DNA from 3 places in the Shewanella sp. Isolate8 genome. Region 1 is predicted to be linked to each of the others. Evidence: predicted binding sites of a transcription regulator. Region 1 holds the regulator's gene; each other region holds the start of a gene.
What was found. Region 1 encodes MetJ, which represses methionine synthesis genes. Its sites were predicted from a motif close to TAGACGTCTAGACGTCTA; they were not measured.
Positions count from the first base shown of each region.

Region 1 (4,952 bases):
TCGTCGCGCAGCTGTAACTCATCAATCCCCAGCTCGCTGCGCTTGGCCTCGAAGATGGCCTGAGCCTGCTTCTGATTTTCATGAGTAAAGGCCAGCTCGGCGCGGCCATGAGCCAGCGACCAGTAGGCCAGCGGCGTCAAACCTGCCTGGGCAAAACAGGCCAGCAGCTGCGGCAACTCGACCCCTATGGTCAGGCTAAACAGACTGACACTGGAAAGGCTAGTCACCACTGGGGCACTGGCCGAAGAGCTCTTAGGGGCGATCAGGGTAAAATCTGTATGGGGGGCGTAGCTTGAACGCACCGCCAGGCTGACTTCGGTATCGAATAGCGGCTGCAGAGTGCGGTTATGCAGCACAGGAGAGCCAAGGTGCGCTAGGCGGTTCGCCTCGGTGAGCGACATGCTCTTGAGCAACTTGGCATCGTTAATCCGGTTAGGGTCGGCGTTAAACACCCCCTCAACATCTGTCCAGATGGTGACACGTTCGATATCTGCAAGGCTCGCCAGCAAGGTGGCGCTGAAGTCTGAGCCGTTACGGCCGAGCAACAAGGTATCGCCCTGCTCATTGGCGCAGATAAAGCCGGTGATCACCAGACGCTCTTGAGGGTGGGCCTCAAGCAGGGCCTGTACCTTTTGGCGCGACTCGCCGATTCGGATCTGCGGCACGGCACCTTCGTCGGCCACCAACAGGGTTCGGGCATCCACATCAAGCGCCGCCACGCCAGACTCACGCAGCAACGCCGCCAGCAGACGTGAAGACCAGCGCTCGCCGAAACTCACCACCTGGTTACGTTGATAATCGTTAAGTTCATCGAGTGATAACAGGCTGCTAAGCTGCGACTTGTCGGTGGCCAGGCGCTCTCTCAGGCTACGGGCCTGCTCGTTGGAGAGCAGTTGCTCGATCAGATTCTGCTGGTAACTCACCAGCACCTGTAACTCTTCCTGCCACAGCTGATCTGTGTCGCACAGCTCCAGCAAACGATATAGGAAATTGGTACTCTTGCCCGCGGCCGACACCACGATAAGATCATCGCTGTGGCCATGGGTCAGTAAAATGTGGGCGACGCGGCGGTAACAATCTGCATCCGCTAAACTAGAACCACCAAACTTATGCAAATGACATCGTGTCATTATCTGCTCCTCAAACCCTTTAACTACTTACCGCGATAGCCGCTTCTAAACCCGCAAGAATATCTGCCACCAGATCCTCGCCATCTTCAATGCCCACTGACAAACGGATCAGGGTATCTTTAACGCCCGCCTCGCGGCGCGCCTCTGGGTCCATGGCTCTATGGGTCATGGTCGCGGGCACCGCCACCAGACTCTCTACGCCTCCCAGACTCTCGGCTACCGAGAAGTATTGTAACGCATCTAAAAAGGCAACGAGTGCCGATTCGCCACCTTTTAGCTCAAAACTCAGCATAGCGCCGAAGCCCTTCTGCTGTCTGGCCGCAATTTCATGGCCAGGATGCTCGGCAAGCCCCGGATAATACACTTTTTCCACCGCCTTGTGGTCACAAAGCAGTGCCAATACCTTCTGAGCGTTGGCTTGGTGTTCACGAATGCGCACCGCCAGGGTTCTCAGCCCCCTCAGAGTCAGGTAACTGTCGAAGGCCGACCCGGTGAGACCTAGGGTGTTCGACCACCAGTGCAGTAGCTCACCCACCTCAGGGTCTTTCGCCACCACGGCGCCGCCCACCACATCGCTATGGCCATTGATATATTTAGTGGTCGAGTGCACCACAATGTCGGCCCCCAGCAGCAGTGGCTGTTGTAAAACGGGAGAGAGGAAGGTGTTGTCCACCACCACCTGAGCGTCCACCTTGTGGCTCGCCTGGGCGATGGCCTGAATATCCACCACTCTCAGCAGCGGGTTAGAGGGGGTCTCCAGCCACACCATCTTAGGAGACTGGGTCAGTGCCTGCTCAAGCGCACGCTCGTCGGTTTGATCCACCACCAGGAGCCTAAAGGCACCCTTCTTGGCCAAATTGGTGAAGAGTCGATAGCTGCCGCCATAGCAATCGTGAGGCACCACCAGTAGATCCTCCGGCCCTAGCAGGCTGGTCACTAGGGTGATGGCCGCCATGCCGGTGCAGGTCACCACGCCAGTCGCCCCCTGCTCCAGTTCGGCAATCGCCTCCCCCAGAATAGAACGGGTCGGGTTGCCGGAACGGCTGTAATCGAAATCCCGCGGCTGCTGATGCCCTTCAAACGAGTAGTTTGTCGACAGATAGATAGGCGGCACCACGGCACCGTGCTGAGTGTCTGACTCTATGCCTCGTCGTACGGCGGCGGTGGCTAGTTTACGCGCTGTCATCTTCAACTCCTCAATATGGATCTGGGCAGGCATCTTAGACTAAAGAGATGTCTGGACGTCTAAATGTACCTAAGCCGGTAGTGAGCGTCAACAACTTTTAGACGTTTAGACGTCCAAACATTTAGAAATCTATTTGCATTTACCAAAAATTCGAGGCAATAATTTGACTGTAATTTGTAAGGGTTTAAAATCTGCACCGAATTTTAGAATTTACAGGTGAGTCAATGACTGAGTGGAATGGCGATTATATCAGCCCCTATGCTGAACATGGTAAGAAGAATGAGCAGGTAAAGAAGATCACTGTCTCTATTCCTCTAAAGGTGCTTAAGGTGTTAACCGATGAGCGCACTCGGCGCCAGGTCAACAACTTGCGTCACGCCACCAATAGCGAACTGCTATGCGAGGCTTTCCTGCACGCCTACACTGGCCAGCCACTTCCCCAAGACGATGACCTGTCTAAAGACAAACCCGATAGCATCCCAGCCGAAGTCAAACGCCTGATGACAGAGATGGGCATAGAGTGGGAAGAGATGGAATAGTCCACTCATACACGAATCGACAGAGGGATCGCTTAGCGATCCCTCTTTAGTTTTCAACTTTTATCTGGAACACCCCAGTGCCTGCACTTCCACTCGATCCCCATATTCTGGCGCTTGCCTCACTGATAGTCTTCGTCGGCGCCCTCACCCAGAGCCTAATCGGCTTTGGTATGGCGGTAGTTGCCGCGCCCCTGCTCTATCTTATCGAGCCGTCACTGGTGCCGGCCCCCGTGATCCTGATGGGCTTCTCTATCGCTATGCTGACCCTGCTGCGCGAGCGTGGCGCCCTGGAATTCAACGGCCTACAGTATGCCTTGCTGGGACGCATCCCCGGCGGCTTCATCGGTGCAGGCCTGCTATTGGTCGCGCCTCAAGCCGTGCTGGGAATGACCATCGCCATCATCGTGGCCATCGCCGTACTGCTCAGCCTGCTGCGGCTCAACCTGGTGGTTAACCGTCGCAGCCTGTTTATCGCCGGGGTGATCTCCGGCATCTTCGGCAACATCGCCGCCATCGGCGGACCGCCGCTGGCCATACTGCTCTCGGGCAAAGATGCTAAGCAGTTTCGCGCGGCCCTATCGGCCTTCTTCATCTTCAGCTCTACTATCGCTATAGTGATTCTGGGACTCACAGGTCTGCTGACCCTGCATCACTTCTACTGCTCGGCGCTGCTGCTTCCCTCAGTGCTGCTCGGTTACCTGGTGGCCAATCGCCTGGTGGGGCGCATAGACAAGAACAAGACCCGCCTCATGACCCTGGTGCTCTGTAGTCTGAGCGCCATCCTGCTGGCCGCCAAGTCCTCAAGCGCCCTGCTGTAACTCCTCTAGGATAAAGAGAAGGCCGACATTACAGCCGGCCTTCTTGTTTCAGCTAAAAAACCTATCCCTAGAAATGATAGGAGGTCTGAATCACCCCGCCCACGGCGTCATCTGTGCCCACCAGACCGGTGAGATCCAGATTAAAGGAGCGGCCTATGGTAAAGCCTGTGCCCAGGGTATAGAGGTTGCTGCTGGTATCTTTCATATCGTGGCGATAGCCGACACGCAATGCCAGCCAATCGGTCGCCCGCATCTCGCCGCCCAGACGCCAGTATTGAGTTTCACCTATCTCATCGAAACGTTTATGACTATTGAGATCCACATCTGTGGTCAGGCTGAAATTGTCCCAGTCATAGGCAACACCTAAGGTATATAAGGCCTCGACCCGATAGGTAAACTGACGTCCCAAAGCCTCCACGGTATCAACTTTCTGACTCACCAGATTGCGGCCAGACAAGCCCAGAGTCATACCATCCATGGGCTGAATGGCAACGCCAATATCCAAGTTTGCCACGGTATCATCGTTGCGATACTTACTGTCATCAAAATCATCGGCATCGAAGTTGTTGGCACTCACCACATAGTTATAGGTATCGATACGCTGCAGCTTGGGGGAAATACCGACGGCCACCGGCATGTTCACAATCGACAGCGGGAAGCTCAAGGCGACCCCGATCTCTGAAATAGCCCCGGCAACCACGGCTCCTTGAGAGTCGAGATCCGTCACCTGGGGCGGGTTGTTGGGATCCAAATCGGTCAGGGTATCGATATCACTCTCCTCGATCACCGCCACACTCACCGCATCGATATAGGTCTTATAAAAAATAGACATGGGCATACGCTTGGTTGGCAAGACAACAGAAAACCCCAGGCCCACGCTGGCATAGGCATTTTCACCATCGAGGGATCTAAGATCGGCAACCAGCATGTCGCGATAATTGGTAATGCCCGCCACATCACTGGCATTGATGGCCGCCTCTAGGCCGTCATAGGAGTCCTGCAGGGCATCGAACTTGTCGGTCAGGTTATCGACATCTGCCACCTCGGCACCGAGCACGGGCAACATCACCGCGCCGCCGGAATACTTGGGCGCATGAATGGCTAATAAGGCGGGGTTGATAAAGGCGGCACCTTCACGGTTAGAGGCTGCCACCCCGGTTCCGCCCATGGCATCACTGCGAGCCTCGTTGTAGAGAGAAGCGGCAGACGCCAGAGAGGCACTACCAGACAATAACACCGCGATGACCAAGCTAAGGTATTTCATCTTATTCACCCTGTT
Region 1 is NZ_JAKEVI010000003.1:482,488-487,439, forward strand. Features, by position in the region: gene L1D43_RS14615 (bifunctional aspartate kinase/homoserine dehydrogenase II) at 1-1,130, opposite strand, end outside; gene metB (cystathionine gamma-synthase) at 1,150-2,316, opposite strand; gene metJ (met regulon transcriptional regulator MetJ) at 2,541-2,855, shown strand; gene L1D43_RS14630 (sulfite exporter TauE/SafE family protein) at 2,933-3,673, shown strand; gene L1D43_RS14635 (conjugal transfer protein TraF) at 3,741-4,937, opposite strand.

Region 2 (4,952 bases), on a different contig from region 1:
CCCGTTAACCGGCCCTATCCATCTGGACGGCAAGCTGGGCGAATGGGCCGATAATCGTCATCGCGCCCTGACCTACGGCGCCGACCATCAGCTGTTTAAGGCCGATGACGGCAAGCCGCTCAACATCCGTTTTACCCACATGGTGGGTAAGTATGCCGGTTACCTCTATGGTTATTTCGAGGTGACAGATCCTAAGGTGATCTACCGCGGCACCAACAGCCTGCGCATCGACAACAACGATCATCTGGCCATCGCCACCCTGGCGCCCGATGGCCAATTTCGCCGCTATATCGTGGCCACCATACGCGACGGCTGGATCAGCGCCTTCGAACTACCCGCCGATCCCCGTAAGTCACAGCCGGTCACCCCAGAGGTGCGCATTCAGGGCAAGTGGCTGAAAACCGACAAAGGCTACAATATCGAGCTGAGGATGCCGCTGGAGATGGTGGGCAGCAAGCTGGGCTTTGCCATCGTCGATGTCAACGACAGGAAGAAACGTAATGTCGAGGCGATAGTCGGCACCTCGGCCACAGATGATGTCAGCAAGCTCGGTACTGTGCTCGTGCCCTCACCTGAGATCGAGAGCATCATCAAGGGGATGAGCCATAACAGCTCACGGATCTGGGTGGTGGACCGCCACGGCCGGGTATTGGCAAAATCGGGCGACATATACAGCAGCACCAATGTATGGGCGCAGACGGCGACCGAACAGACGCCGGATACCTTCTGGGGCCGCTTTAAGCAGCAGTTCCTGCACCCGCTCTACTATCGCATTCTGACCACCCCGCCTAAGCATTTCGTCGACTCACTCAAGGACTCTACCGTGCTCGAGGGCAGCCATATCCGCAAGGCACTGGCCGGCCAATTTGGCTCCACCTGGCGCCTAACCCCAGACGGCAAGGCGGTGATCCTGGCCGCCGCCAGCCCTATCTGGATAGACGATGACGTGATGGGCGTAGTAATCGCCGAAGAGACCACCCACGGCATCCGCACCCTGCGTAACAAGGCGCTGGAGAAACTGTTCAACGTCATCTTGACCATTATGAGCATGGGCACCCTGGCCCTCTTCTTCTTCGCCTCCAGCATCTCCAGCCGTATTCGTAAGCTAAGAGACGATGCCGAACAGGCCATCGACAGCCAAGGCAGGATCAGAAAGGCGATCGTCGGCTCCAAGGTGCGCGATGAAATCGGCGATCTTAGCCGCAGCTTTGCCAGCATAGTCGGGCGCCTGAGCCAATATACCCACTATCTGGAGAATATGTCTTCACGCCTGGGCCATGAGCTGCGAACCCCTGTGGCCGTGGTACGCTCGTCGCTTGAGCACCTCAACAGCCAGGATCTGCCGCCCCAGCATCAAAAGTATGTGGACAGAGCCCACGAAGGGGTGAGCCGACTCAACATGATCCTCAACAACATGAGCGAAGCCACCCGCCTCGAAGAGGCACTGACCGACGCCGAGGTGGACAACTTCCCCCTCTCCAAGGTGATCTCAGGTTGTATGCAGGGTTATCAGATGACCTACGCCAATCAGGTATTTGAGCTGGAGATCGACAAGGAGCCCATGACCATGCGCGGGGTGCCCGAGTATATCGCCCAGCTGATGGACAAGCTGATCGCCAACGCCATCGAGTTCAGTCAGAGTGATACGCCGATTAAGGTGTCGCTCAAGGCAAAGGGCCGTCAGGCGCTACTGAGCGTGAGTAACCTGGGGCCTTCGCTACCCGCCAACATGGGCGAGCAGATCTTCGAGTCCATGGTATCTGTGCGCGCGCAGAAGGCGCAGGACAAGCCTCACCTGGGACTCGGCCTCTATATCGCCCGCTTGATCACAGATTTTCATAAGGGCAGCATACGCGCAGAGAACCTGATGCAGGATGGTCAGGCCGTCGGGGTGGTTATCCATGTCCGTCTGCCGCTGGAGGCCTAATAAGGGTTCAGGACTAATAAGGCTCGGGAAAAGCGGAAACGACTCCAATAAATCTCACTTTCATTTAGACGTATAGATGTTAAGATGGCTACACTTAGTTGCCAACACGAGAGTATGGGATGAAAAGAGAAACCAAAATAGTCAGCGTCGGCCGCGACAAGAAATGGAGCAAGGGGGTGATCAACCCGCCTGTGTTTCGCGCCTCCACCGTGGTGTTCGACACCATAGAAGAGATGCGCCACGCCACCAAGAACCGCGCCAACGGCGAGATGTTCTATGGTCGCCGCGGTACCCCTACCCACTTCGCCTTTCAGGCGGCGATTGCCGAACTCGAAGGTGGCGTCGGCACAGCCCTCTATCCCTCTGGCTCGGCGGCCATCTCTGGTGCCCTGCTCTCCTTCCTCAAGGCGGGCGATCATCTCTTGATGGTCGACACCGCCTATGAACCCACGCGGGATCTGTGCGACAAGCTACTCAAGGGCTTCGGCATAGAAACGACTTACTATGATCCCCTCATAGGTGATGGCATTGAGGCGCTTATCCGCCCCAACACCAAGGTGCTGTTTCTCGAGTCTCCAGGCTCCATCACACTGGAGGTGCAGGATGTGCCGACCCTGAGCGCCATCGCCCATAAACATAATATGGTGGTGATGCTGGACAACACCTGGGCATCGCCAATCAATTGTCGTCCCTTCGAGCTGGGCGTCGATATCTCGATTCAGGCGGCGACCAAATATATCGTCGGTCACTCGGATGTGATGCTGGGCACGGCCACCGCCAACCAGGCCCATTGGGACCAACTGAGGGAAAACAGCTACCTGATGGGACAATGCACCTCGGCAGACGATATCTATCTCGCCAGCCGCGGCCTGCGTACCCTGGGCGTACGTATGGCCCAACATGAGAAGAATGGCCTCGAGGTCGCCAACTGGCTGGCCACACGCCCCGAGGTTGATCATCTGCGCCATCCCGCCTTCGACACCTGCCCTGGGCATGAATTTTTTGAGCGGGATTTCAGCGCCTCAAACGGCCTCTTCTCCTTCGTGCTCAAGCGCGGCAACATTAAGGCAGTCACCGCCTTCGTGGAAAACATGCAGCATTTCAAGATGGGCTTCTCCTGGGGCGGTTACGAGAGCCTGATCTTGGGCGTCTTCGGCATCGACAAGTTGCGCACCGCTACCCAGTGGGACAGCAGCAAACCATTGATTCGATTGCATGTAGGCCTGGAAAACCCTGAAGATCTCATCAAAGATCTCGAGGCAGGTTTTGCCCGCTATAATGCGGTTTTGCAAGGCACTGCCGGTGAGGGGCCATCAGCTTAGCTTGCTTAACTTGCTTAGCCCTAACCCAGCTTGATTCCATAAAAAACGCCGTCAGAGATGACGGCGTTTTTCTTCGATTAATATTGCTTGCTAATACAATTTATACCAATCACAGTAAACATGTGATCAGAAATAGCGCAGGAAAAACGCTTGAGAACAAAGCAGGATTTTTAGATAAGTAGTTATTCTACAATTAAAAATACTAATACAGTTATCGAGCGTTTTAACAAGCTAGAATGATCAATTATTTATTACGATTGGTATTAGTTAGGCGCTTGCGTCGCAGGCCTTGCTGCGGGCGCCTGCCAGGCCTGGGTGCCATAGAGCGGCACGGTCGACAGGCTGTGCTTATGGCTGCCATCTGTTTCCTTGGTGGAATAGGAGAGATAGATCAGCGTCTGATTGTCGGCGTCATAGATACGTCTCACCTTAAGCGATTTGAACAAGATGCTCAGGGAGGCCTTAAACACCACCTCACCGCCGTGACTCTTGTCTATGTTGGCAAGATCCGCTGGCAGAATAGGCCCTGTCTGGCGACAGGCTATGCCCATATCTGACGGGTCGGCAAAATCCAGGTTCGCCTCGATACGGCTGATATGACAGGTCACCCCGGAGATCTTAGGATCTTGCCTGGCCTCGATGATCACATCCTTAGTGGTAAAGACCCCTAGACTCACCTTGCCCACGTCATCGCCGCAGCCTGTTAGCAGGGTCATTGCCGCAACACCCATCATTCCAATCCAAGCTTTCATCTTCATTCCTTGTTGTCTCGTTGTTTTGTGGTCTTATTGCCTTGACGCCCTAACACCTTATTGCGTTAACCAAACACCTTCTGCGCCCAGCGCGTCAGTCCGGCGGTCACACTACCAAAATGATCGCCGACCACTATCTCAGTATCAGGATACATCTGCGCAATCTTCTGGTAAATCGCCGGGCTCTTTGCCGTACCACCGGTCACATAGATGATATCCGCTTGTGACTGGGTTAATTCGCCTTGGGCCTGCGCCATCGCCTCGGCCATCAAGGACTGAATCAGGCTCACAGGCTGGGCGATCGCATCAACGAAACCTTGCTGGTCTACCTCGGCGCTCAGCGCCGCATCGACATAATCCAGACTCGTCTGAGTGGTCGCACTGTCCGACAGGGCAATTTTGGCGCCCTCTGCGCTGCGAACCAAGCGATAGCCGAGCTGGTCACGCTGCACCTTGAGCAGGCGCGACAGCAGATCCGAGCGCTCGGCATCCTTGATCAGCTCCTCAATCATCTTACGGGTCGTCAGGCTGGCAAAATCGCGCTGGGCACTGATGTCGTTGACCGCCACCGCGTTCCAAAAGGGCTGACTGGGTACCGGCAGGCCATTAACCATCTGAGAGCCCAGTCCCAAATGGGGCATAAAGGCCTTCATGGCCAGGGCGATATCCAAATCGTTACCCCCTATGCGTTGCCCGCTGTGGCCGAGAAAATCCGCACTGCGATCGGCCTTTGCCATATGAGACGGTCCCATCTTCACCACAGAGCAGTCTGTGGTACCGCCGCCCACATCCACCACAAGTACCGTCTTATCCTGAGTCAGGCTGGCCTCGAAATCCATTCCCGCCGCCAATGGCTCAAACAGGAAACTCACCTCGATAAAGCCGGCGCGTTTAGCCGCCAGCGCCAGGATGGCTTCGGCCTGACGATTGCTCTCCTCGCCGCCTATCCCC
Region 2 is NZ_JAKEVI010000001.1:1,472,555-1,477,506, reverse strand. Features, by position in the region: gene pdsS (proteobacterial dedicated sortase system histidine kinase) at 1-1,927, shown strand, start outside; gene L1D43_RS06550 (cystathionine beta-lyase) at 2,047-3,249, shown strand; gene L1D43_RS06545 (CreA family protein) at 3,513-4,007, opposite strand; gene yegD (molecular chaperone) at 4,067-4,952, opposite strand, start outside.
Region 2: L1D43_RS06550 (cystathionine beta-lyase) is a predicted target of MetJ. The motif match lies at 1,993-2,010, and genes of this name have one in related genera.

Region 3 (4,952 bases), 210 kb from region 1:
GATCTGATAGCGGATATCCAGGTGATTGGTGGGCTCATCGAGGATCAACAGCTTAGGCTGCTGCACTATGGCGCGGGCGATCAGCGCTCGCTGCTTCTCGCCGCCGGAGAGGGAGGCGTAGGTCTGTCCGGCGCGATCCTTGAGCCCTACGGTTTCCAACGCCTGACTCACCGCCAGACGATCAGCCTTGGTCGTCAGGGAGAAGGCGGCCTTATGTGGCGTGAGCCCCAATGCCACCAGCTGGGCCGTCGTCATGTCGAAATGTTGCGGCGTGTCTTGCAGCACCACGGCCACCTCGCGGGCAAAGGCCCTGGCGCTCAGGCTGGCAATGGGCTGACCAAACAGGGTGATCTCGCCGCTGCTAGGGGTAAGGAAACGATAGAGGCAACGTAGCAGGCTGGACTTGCCGGCGCCGTTGGGGCCAATGATCCCCAGCATCTTGCCTTCTGGCAGATCCAGCTTGACCCCAGAAAGGATGGCGCGCTCGCCGCAGCGCCAGCCGAGATCCCGTACCGACAGCGCCGGGCGCGCGCAGGCGCCATCGCCGATGGCTGCACCAGCACCTGTGTCTGTACCTAAAATAGCACCGTCACTGGCGCCGTGAGACAGGAGTGATTCTGTTTGTGATGGCTGACTAGGGGCGCTCAAGGTCGCGCCCTCCGGGAAGCAGCGCCGAGGCGCCCTCGCCCTTGGGCCAGACTCGGCCCCGAGGTATTCTTCATCTATTGGCTCCCTCAAGTCACCCGCTTGAGATAGTGGTTAGAGAGTAGGCAGGTATCCTGACTCGTGGCGGCCAAAAAGTAAAACCAGTTGGCGGGCACACTCACAGTTGCGGGCACAGTTTGGGCTAGCGGCGCTCGGCCTTCCCCAATTCCCTATTAAGTCCGAGTTATCGCCTTGGCGATCTCGACACCATACTCCCGGCGCAGGCGGTCCCTGCGCCCGGTTATTATGCTAAATTTTGCCGCCGACACAAGGCCAGACTCAGTTGGCGTCATGCCAGTGCAGACGCCAGAAACTTTCTCCCGCCTTATCGCGGTAATGGCTTACCTTGACCACGCTGCCGTAATCCAGACTCAAGCGGGTATAGAAACCCACCGCGCGCTCTACCCCGAGCGCCTTGGCCATCAGATGACGAATCACCCCGCCATGGGTGATGAGCAAGAGCGCCTCGCCGCTGTGCTGGTGCACAAGTTGCTCAACCACCTCGTCGACACGCTGTTCGAACGCCTCCATGGGCTCGCCCTCGGGCAATGGATTGGCCCAAGGGTCCTGCCAGTATGCGGTGAGCTCGGCGCCATGGTCTGCATGCAGCTCAGGAATCGGCTGACCGTCCCAGCGGCCGAAGTAAACCTCCTTCAATCCGGCGTCCAGCGCCACCTTAACCTGATTCTTGCTGGTCAGATGCTCGGCAAACACGCGGCAGCGAGACAGCGGCGAGCTGATCACCCTGTCCACCGCCTCGGGCAGCTTGGCATAGGCCAACTGCATCTGGGCGAAGCCTATCTCTGTGAGAGGTTGATCGCTGTGTCCGCGAAGCAGGTTACCGCCTTCGCATTCACCGTGGCGCATCAAATAGAGTGTCGTTTGCGTCATAACTGCAGCATTAAACCTTTAAAATCTAGATGGTTAGCAGGATACTCTCTGGAAGCATCCCTTGGCAATGAAAGATAAATAAGGCCTTGAAAAACTTTCAGATTCACCCACTATCAAGGGGAGAGCCTTTTGCCATGGGAACGCGGCTTAGCCGCCATTCTTCCTCGAAGCCAAAGCAGATTTAAGCTTATACTCTTTTGACTTGCCCTGGGTATTATAAGTCGATTAGTATAGACGTCTATACGTTTATACATCCAAAATAAAAATAGCACGTCAAATCGATAGACGCGGCAGTTTAGGCAATAGGTCAGTTGAAGTAGGTGAAAGTTATGGCGACCCAATCCCCTGTTCGAAACGTAAGGCAGATTAACGACGCGATCCGCGCGCGGCTCAATAAGGAAATTTTGATCCTCGACGGCGCCATGGGCACCATGATCCAGAACCACAAGCTGGAGGAGGCCGACTTTCGCGGCGAGCGCTTCAAGCAGTGGCCCTGCGATCTCAAGGGCAACAACGACCTGCTGGTACTGACCCAGCCCGAGCTGATCAAGCAGATCCACAAGGATTACCTGCTGGCCGGCGCCGATATCATAGAGACCAACACCTTCAACGCCACCCGCGTGGCCATGGCCGACTATGAGATGCAGGAACTGTCGAAGGAGGTCAACCTCGAAGGTGCCCGCCTGGCCCGCGCCGCCTGCGATGAGGTCGCCGCCGAGACCGGCCGCGAGGTGTATGTCGCCGGGGTACTCGGCCCCACCAACCGCACCTGTTCCATCAGCCCGGATGTCAACGACCCTGGCTATCGCAACATCTATTTCGACGACTTGGTAGCGGCCTACCTGGAATCGACCCAGGCTCTTATCGAGGGCGGCGCCGACATCATCATGGTGGAGACCATCTTCGATACCCTCAACGCCAAGGCGGCGCTGTTTGCCATCGAGACATTGTTCGACCAGCTGGGCCAGCGCCTGCCGGTGATGATCTCGGGCACCATTACCGATGCGTCGGGCCGTACCCTGACGGGCCAGACCACAGAGGCCTTCTACAACTCGCTGCGCCATGTGAAGCCGCTCTCTATCGGCCTCAACTGCGCCCTGGGGCCACAGGAGCTGCGCCCCTATGTGGAGGAGCTATCGAAGATCGCCGAGTGTTATGTGTCGGCCCACCCCAACGCCGGGCTGCCCAACGAGTTTGGCGGCTATGACGAGACCCCGGAGCAGATGGCCGAGGTGATCGGCCCCTGGGCCCAGGAAGGCCTGCTCAACATCATAGGCGGCTGTTGCGGCACCACGCCGGAACATATCAAGGCGATCCGCACCGCCGTCATCAAACATAGCGCCCGTCAATTGCCCGATCTGCCGGTAGCCTGCCGCCTGTCGGGCCTTGAGCCGCTGACCATAGACGCCGACTCCCTGTTTGTGAACGTGGGTGAGCGTACCAATGTCACCGGCTCGGCCAAGTTTCTCAGGCTTATCAAGACGGGCGAATATGAAGAGGCGCTGTCGGTCGCTCGGGATCAGGTGGAGAACGGCGCCCAGATCATCGACATCAACATGGATGAAGGCATGCTGGACGGCGTCGAGGTGATGCAGAAGTTCCTCAACCTTATCGCCTCCGAGCCGGACATCAGCCGGGTACCCATCATGATCGACTCCTCCAAGTGGGAGGTGATCGAAGCCGGGCTCAAGTGCATCCAGGGCAAGGGCGTGGTCAACTCCATCTCCCTCAAGGAGGGTGAAGAGAAGTTTATCGAGCAGGCAACCCTGGTTAAGCGCTACGGCGCCGCAGCCATCATCATGGCCTTCGACGAAGTTGGCCAGGCCGATACCATGGCGCGCAAGATAGAGATCTGTACCCGCGCCTATAGGGTATTGGTGGATAAGGTAGGCTTCCCGCCGGAAGATATTATCTTCGACCCCAACATCTTCGCCATCGCCACCGGCATCGACGAACATGACAACTATGCGGTGGACTTCATCGAGGCGACTCGCGAGATCAAGCGTACCCTGCCCCATGCGATGATCTCAGGCGGCGTGTCTAACGTCTCCTTCTCCTTCCGCGGCAACAACCCGGTGCGCGAGGCGATCCACGCCGTGTTCCTCTATCACGCCATTCAGGCGGGGATGGACATGGGCATAGTCAACGCCGGACAGCTGGCGATCTATGACGACATCGACCCAGAGCTTAAGACCAAGGTGGAGGCCGTGGTGCAAAACCTGCCCTGCCCGGTTAAAGATTCAAACAACACAGAACAGCTGCTTGAGATCGCCGAGCAATACCGTGGCGATGGTGCGGCGGGCGCCAAGAAGGAAGATCTCGAGTGGCGCAGCTGGCCGGTCAACAAGCGTCTGGAGCACGCGCTGGTCAAGGGGATCACAGAGTTTATCGACCAGGACACCGAAGAGGCACGCCAGCAGGCCAGCCGTCCGCTGGACGTGATCGAGGGCCCGCTGATGGATGGCATGAACGTGGTGGGCGATCTGTTTGGCTCGGGCAAGATGTTCCTGCCCCAGGTGGTGAAATCGGCGCGGGTGATGAAGAAGGCCGTGGCCTATCTTAACCCCTTCATCGAGGCCGAGAAGGTCGAGGGCCAGTCCAACGGCAAGATCCTCATGGTCACGGTAAAGGGTGACGTGCACGACATAGGCAAGAACATCGTCGGCGTGGTGCTGGCCTGTAACGGCTATGAGGTGGTGGATCTCGGCGTCATGGTGCCGGTCGAGAAGATTATCGAGGTCGCCAAGGCGGAAAATGTCGATATCATCGGCATGTCGGGGCTGATCACCCCGAGTCTGGATGAGATGGTGCACAATGTGAAAGCCTTCCACAAGGCGGGGCTGAATATCCCCTCCATCATAGGCGGCGCCACCTGCTCTAAGATCCACACGGCAGTGAAAATCGCCCCCCACGCACCCGAGGGCGCCATCTATATCGCCGATGCCTCACGCGCCGTGCCCATGGTGGCCAAGCTGATCAACGATGACACACGTCAGGCGACCATAGACGCCGCCTACGGCGAATACCAGGAGATGCGCGACAAGCGTAACTCACAGGCCAAGCGCAAGCAGATAGTCTCTATTGTGGCGGCGCGGGAGAACCGCTGCCAGCAGGACTGGCAGAGCCATAAGCCTTTCGTGCCGAATCAGCTTGGCAGACAAGTGTTTGACGACTATCCGCTAGAGGATCTGGTCGATCGCATCGACTGGACCCCGTTTTTCCGCAGCTGGGAGCTACACGGCCACTTCCCCAAAATCCTCGACGACGAGGTGGTGGGCGAAGAGGCGCGCAAGCTCTACCAAGATGCCAAGGCAATGCTCAACACCATAATCAATGAGAAGTGGCTCACGGCGAAG
Region 3 is NZ_JAKEVI010000003.1:269,892-274,843, forward strand. Features, by position in the region: gene L1D43_RS13675 (ABC transporter ATP-binding protein) at 1-648, opposite strand, end outside; cobalamin riboswitch at 752-932, opposite strand; gene L1D43_RS13680 (histidine phosphatase family protein) at 985-1,596, opposite strand; gene metH (methionine synthase) at 1,926-4,952, shown strand, end outside.
Region 3: metH (methionine synthase) is a predicted target of MetJ. The motif match lies at 1,828-1,845, and genes of this name have one in related genera.